One region of the Streptomyces vilmorinianum genome, then DNA from elsewhere that is predicted to be linked to it. Evidence: riboswitches for the same ligand, from Rfam matches in the RefSeq annotation. Region 1 holds a riboswitch; the other holds the start of a gene.
The links. A riboswitch is a leader RNA that binds a small molecule or an ion and turns the genes downstream of it on or off. The one in region 1 is predicted to bind cobalamin.
Positions count from the first base shown of each region.

Region 1 (3,203 bases):
CCCGCGTTCTTGCCCGGCAGCCACTCCAGGTTGCCGTGCTTGCCGAGGTGGACCATGGCGTCCGCCCCGAAACCGCCGTCCTCGGCGCGCGCCGCGATCCAGCGGTAGGCAGCCAGGTAGTGGTGGGAGGGCGGGAGATCGGGGTCGTGGTAGATCGCGATCGGGTTCTCGCCGAAGCCGCGCGGCGGCTGGATGAGGATCAGCAGGTTCCCGCGGCGCAGGGCGGCGAGGACGATATCGCCTTCCGGGTCGCCTTCGGCGGTACGGGACCGGTCCAGGAACATCTCGCCGGGCGCCGGACCCCAGTGCTCCTCGACCTGCTCACGGAGCTCCTGCGGCAGGGTCGCGTACCAGCGCTTGTAGTCGGCGGCCGGGATACGGACCGGGTTGCGGGCGAGCTGCTCCTCGGTGAGCCATTCCTGGTCGTGGCCGCCTGCCTCGATCAGGGCGTAGATCAGCTCGTCGCCGTCGCCGGAGACCAGGCCGGGGATCTCGTCCTCGGGCCCGAAGTCGTACCCCTCCTCGCGGAGGCGGCGCAGCAGCGCGACGGCGGAGGCGGGGGTGTCGAGACCGACCGCGTTGCCGATACGGGAGTGCTTGGTCGGGTACGCGGAGAGGACGAGCGCCAGCTTCTTCTCGGCGTTCGGGATGTGCCGCAGGCGGGCGTGGCGGACGGCGATCCCGGCGACGCGGGCGGCGCGCTCGGTGTCGGCGACGTACGCCGGGAGGCCGTCCTCGTCGATCTCCTTGAAGGAGAACGGGACGGTGATGAGCCGGCCGTCGAACTCGGGGACGGCGACCTGGCTGGCGGCGTCCAGCGGGGAGAGACCCTCGTCGTTCTCCTCCCAGGCGGAGCGCGAGCCGGTGAGGCAGAGCGCCTGCAGGATCGGTACGTCGAGGGCCGCGAGCGCGCCCGCGTCCCAGGCCTCCTCATCGCCGCCGGCCTGCGCCTCGGCGGGCTTGGTGCCGCCGGCGGCGAGGACGGTGGTGACGATCGCGTCGGCGGACCGCAGGGTGTCGAGGAGCTCCGGCTCGGGGGCGCGCAGGGAGGCGACGTAGAGCGGCAGGGCCTGGGCGCCGGCGTCCTCGATCGCCTCGCAGAGCGAGCCGATGAAGGCGGTGTTCCCGCTCATGTGGTGGGCGCGGTAGTAGAGCACGGCGACGGTCGGGCCGTCGGTCCGCCTCGACTCGCGCTCCAGCGGGCCCCAGGTCGGCGCGGCGGCCGGGGCCTCGAAGCCGTGGCCGGTGAGCAGCACGGTGTCGGAGAGGAACCGCGCCAGCTGCTCCAGGTTGTCCGGGCCGCCGTGCGCGAGGTAGGCGTGGGCCTCGGTGGCGACGCCGACGGGGACCGTGGAGGTCTCCATGAGCTGGGCGTCCGGGGCCTGTTCCCCGGAGAGCACGACCAGCGGCCGGCCCGCGGCGCGCAGCGCGTCCAGGCCCTCCTCCCAGGACCGCAAGCCCCCGAGGAGGCGTACGAGAACGAGGTCGGCGCCGTCGAGAAGGCCGGGCAGCTCGTCGAGCGTGAGGCGGGAGGGGTTGGCGAACCGGTACTCGACCGGGCCGCCGGCCGCGCGGGCGCTGAGCAGGTCGGTGTCGGAGTGCGACAGCAACAGAATTCGCATGCGAGCGCAGGCCTTCCTCGGGGTTGTCCGCGCCCCGGGTGGTCGTGTGGACGGCGGGAGTTCCTGACTCACCCACCCCGTCTCCGGGCCGGGCTCACAGTGGCGGGACCGCGCCGGAATCTCACCGGGCTTCCTCCCCGGGGTCCTGGGACCCCATGCCGATCTGCATAGTAGAGCGTGGCCCCGGCGGGCCGGGGGGTTGGCCGGATCACACCCGGTGGCCGCCCGGATCCACGTGGGTATGCTCGCCGCCATGCCGCCCACCCCACCCACAACGCCCAACCGGGGCGAACCTCTCATAAGGGACCGTGGCGACGCCTGCCCCGGGGCGCTGCGCCTGCACCCCGCCGACGACGGCCGCCTGGCCCGACTGCGCCTGCCCGCAGGCCTGCTGACGGCTCATCAGGCCGAGGTCCTGGCCGCCGCGGCCGAGGCCCTCGGCGACGGACAGGTCAGTGTCACCTCCCGGGGAAACGTGGAGCTGCGCGGCCTCGGCGAGGGCTGCGGGGCGGAACTGGCGCGACTTCTCGCGGAAGCCGGCCTGCTGCCCTCCACGACCCATGAGCGGGTCCGGAACGTGGTGGCCTCGCCGACGGCGGGCCTGGACGGACTCGGCTTCGGCGACGTGCAGTTGTGGGCCCGCGAACTGGACGCGCTGCTGTGCGCGGAGGACTGGACGGCATCCCTTTCCGGCCGTTTCCTGTTCGTTCTGGACGACGGCCGGGGGGACGTGGCGCAGCTCGGCGGAGATGTGACCTTGATCGCAGCGGGGGCCTGTGCGGCCGGCGGCGACGGTACGGACGGGGCCCAGACCCCGGACGGACCGGACGGACCGGACGGACCAGGCGCCTCGGGCGCGGCGGGGGCCTGTGAGGCCGGCGGCAAGGGTTCGGACGGGGTCCGGACGCCGGACGGGCCGGATATCGGCGCGACAGCGACAAGCAGGCCGGGAGGCCGCGAAGCGAGCGAGCCCGCGCCGGGCGCGGCAGGGCCGGCGCGGCCGGATCGGGTCGCCTCGCCGGGCGCCCCGGGCACCGGCGCGTACCTCCGCGTGGGCGCCCAGGTCTTCCGGATCGCCGCCGCCGACGCCCCCCGCGCCGCGCTCGCCGCCGCCTCCGCCTTCCTCGCCGCCGCGCGGGACGCCGGGAACGGTGCCTGGCGGGTACGGGAGCTGCCCGAGGGACACGAGCCGGACCTGGCGGGGGCCCTCGCCCGGGCCGGGATCGCGGCGGAGCCCGTACCGGGGGCGGAAGTCCCGCACGGAGGACCCCCGGCACCCGGGCCCCTCGGCACCACCGCCCTCCATGTCCTCGCGCCCCTCGGCCGCCTCACCGCCGCCCAGCTGCGCGCCCTGCTCCCCGCCGACGAGGTACGGCTCACGCCCTGGCGCGGCGCGGTCGTCGTCGGGACCTCGGTCGGCGTCGGGACGGCCGGGGACCGGCTGGCCGAGCTGGAGTCGTACGGTCTGATCACCCGCCCCGACTCCCCCTGGGCCGGCGTCAGCGCCTGCACCGGACGCCCCGGCTGTGCCAAGTCCCTCGCCGACGTCCGCACGGACGCGAGCCCCGGCCCGGCGCCCGG
Region 1 is NZ_CP040244.1:173,233-176,435, reverse strand. Features, by position in the region: gene cobN (cobaltochelatase subunit CobN) at 1-1,622, opposite strand, end outside; cobalamin riboswitch at 1,662-1,796, opposite strand; gene FDM97_RS00840 (cobalamin biosynthesis protein CobG) at 1,864-3,203, shown strand, end outside.

Region 2 (3,203 bases), 2.1 Mb from region 1:
CATCATCACCCTCGCCCTGGTCGCCGGCGGCATCATCGCCCCCGGCTCCAACCCGCCGGTCTGGGTCATCGTCTCCGCCGGTACGGCGATCGCGCTCGGAACCTACCTCGGCGGCTGGCGCATCATCCGCACGATGGGCAAGGGCCTCACCGACCTCCAGCCGCAGCAGGGCTTCGCCGCCCAGACCAGCGCGGCCACCGTCATCCTGGCCTCCTCCAGCCTGGGCTTCTCCCTCTCGACCACGCACTCCTGCTCCGGCGCCGTCATGGGCGCGGGTCTGGGCCGCAAGGGCGGTGTCGTCCGCTGGTCGACCGCCACCCGGATGTTCGTCGCCTGGGGCCTGACCCTGCCGGCCGCGGCCCTTGTCGGGGCCGGCGCCGAGTACGTCGCCCGTCAGGGCGACTGGGGCGTCTACGCCGTCGCGGCCTTCCTGGTCGCCTCGTGCGTCGCCATCTGGGTCGTCTCCCGCCGCCAGGTGGTCGACCACACCAACGTCAACGACGTCGAGACCGAGCCCGCGGGCGTCGTGACCACCGCCATCGCGGCCGTCACCCCGCCGCCGGCCGGCACCGTCGCCGCCGTCGCGGACGAGGACCTGAAGACCACCATCCCCTCGCCGGCCCCCGCGGACCCGGCAGCCCCCGCAGCCTCGGCCGCGGTGTAAGGAACGAACGACATGAAGATCGACTGGGCAGCTCTCGGCTCCGTCTTCGGAGTCAGCCTCGTGGCGACCGTCGCCCTCGTGGCCCTCTTCACCCTCGGCATCGTCGGCCTCTCCAAGCAGGAGCAGGCCGCCGCCCAGGGAGGCTCGGCCACCCTGGCGCGCACCGGCGCGTACGCCTGCTTCGCGCTGTGCGCGGCGGCCGTCGCGTACGGCATCTATCTCATCGTGGCCTGACGGCACACGCTCCGACGGCCGGGCGGGCCGCACCTTCGGGTGCGGCCCGCCCGGCCGTCGTTCGTAGGCACCGCCCTGGCGCTGTGTGGTGCTTCGCACACTGTCTCACCGCAGGTCAAGGGTGAGTTGACGGGTGTTCGCACAGCGTGGTGGACTGCCGAGGCCATTTACGGCGGCAGAAGAGGAAGCCCGGTGCGAATCCGGCGCGGTCCCGCCACTGTGACCGGAGCCTTCGGGCCCGGGAGTCAGGAACTCTCACCGCCGGTCACGTCGAGCCAGGGCGCGGACCCTGAGTGAGGACACAGCGCCATGCCCGGCCGCAGTGCAGCCACAGGTGTATTCGCGTACGGCGCCGCCGCCGGTCTGGCCGCGGACCTGCTCGTCGGCGACCCACGCCGCGGCCATCCGGTCGCCGCGTTCGGACGGGCCGCGGGTGCGGTCGAGAAGCTGCTGTGGCGCGATCACCGCGGCTGGGGCGCGCTGCACACCGCCGTCTGCGTCGGGGGTGCGGCGGGGGCCGCCGCGCTGGCCGCCCGTACCGTACGCGACCACCCCCGGGCCTCCGTCGCGCTGACCGCCGCCGCCGTCTGGGCCGTCGTCGGGGGGACGACCCTGGGCCGGGAGGCCCGCGCCATCGGCGGGGCCCTGGAGGCCGGCGACCTGGACGTGGCCCGCGAGCGGCTGCCCCATCTGTGCGGGCGCGACCCGCAGGCCCTGGACGGTCCGGCGATGGCCCGCGCGGTCGTGGAGTCCGTCGCCGAGAACACCTCCGACGCCGTCGTGGGCGCCCTGGTCTGGGGCGCGGTCGCGGGCGTGCCGGGCCTGGTCGGCTTCCGGGCCGTGAACACCCTGGACGCGATGGTCGGCCACAAGTCCCCGAAGTACCGCCGCTTCGGCTGGGCCTCGGCCCGGCTCGACGACGTGGCCGGCTGGCCGGGTGCCCGGCTGACCGCCGTACTCGCGACGGTGGCGGGTGGCGACCCGCGGGGGGCGCTGCGCGCGTGGCGGGCGGACGCGGCGAAGCATCCGAGCCCCAACGCGGGCCCGGTGGAGGCCTCGTTCGCGGGGGCGCTCGGCGTACGGCTCGGGGGGACGCTCTCGTACGGCGGCCGGGTCGAGCACCGGCCCGTCCTGAACGGCGAGGGCCGGGCCGTGGAGGTCGGGGACATCGAACGGGCGGTACGGCTCTCCCGGTGGGTGACCGGGCTGACCCTGGCCGCCTGCGTGGGCGGCCGGATGATCGCGAGCGCGCTGAAGCGGAGGAACGTATGAGAGGCGGGGGGCTGCTGGTCGCGGGGACCACGTCCGACGCGGGCAAGAGCGTCGTCACGGCGGGCATCTGCCGCTGGCTGGTCCGGCAGGGCGTGAAGGTCGCCCCGTTCAAGGGCCAGAACATGTCCCTGAACTCCTTCGTCACGAGGGAGGGCGCGGAGATCGGCCGGGCGCAGGCCATGCAGGCGCAGGCCGCGCGGGTCGAGCCGACCGCGCTGATGAACCCGGTGCTGCTCAAGCCGGGCAGCGACCGCTCCAGCCAGGTCGTCCTCATGGGTAAGCCGGTGGGCGAGCTGAGCGCCCGCGGGTTCTTCGGGGGGTCTGGGGGGTCGTCCCCCGGGAAAAGGCTGCACGGGGGGCGGCAGAAAGAGCTCTTCGAGCCGGTTCTGGCGTGCCTGGAGGAGCTGCGGGGCACGTATGACGCCGTGATCTGCGAGGGGGCGGGCAGTCCGGCCGAGATCAATCTGCGGCGCACGGACATCGTGAACATGGGCATCGCGCGGGCGGCGAAGCTGCCGGTGCTCGTCGTCGGCGACATCGACCGGGGCGGGGTCTTCGCGCAGTTCTTCGGTACGACGGCGCTGCTCGCGCCCGAGGACCAGGAGCTGATCGCGGGCTACCTGGTGAACAAGTTCCGGGGCGATGTGACGCTCCTCGAGCCGGGCCTGGACATGCTGTACGGGCTGACCGGGCGCCGCACCTTCGGTGTGCTGCCGTACGCGCACGGACTCGGCATCGACGAGGAGGACGGGCTGCGGGTGTCGATGCGCGGCGCCGTCCGCGAGTCGGTCGTGGCGCCTCCGGTCGGAGAGGACGTGCTGCGGGTCGCGGTGTGCGCCGTGCCGCTGATGTCCAACTTCACGGACGTGGACGCGCTGGCGGCCGAACCGGGCGTGGTCGTGCGGTTCGTGGACCGGGCCGAGGAGCTCGTCGACGCGGACCTGGTGGTCGTGCCGGGGACCCGGGGGACGGTGAAGGCGCTGGCGTGGCTGCGCGAGCGCGGTCTCGCGGACGCGCTGGCCCGGCGGGCGGC
Region 2 is NZ_CP040244.1:2,274,723-2,277,925, reverse strand. Features, by position in the region: gene FDM97_RS10615 (inorganic phosphate transporter) at 1-664, shown strand, start outside; gene FDM97_RS10610 (hypothetical protein) at 677-898, shown strand; cobalamin riboswitch at 1,032-1,172, shown strand; gene FDM97_RS10605 (cobalamin biosynthesis protein) at 1,208-2,170, shown strand; gene FDM97_RS10600 (cobyric acid synthase) at 2,167-3,203, shown strand, end outside.
Region 2: linked by a shared signal. The riboswitch ahead of FDM97_RS10605 (cobalamin biosynthesis protein) and the one ahead of cobN (cobaltochelatase subunit CobN) in region 1 are both predicted to bind cobalamin.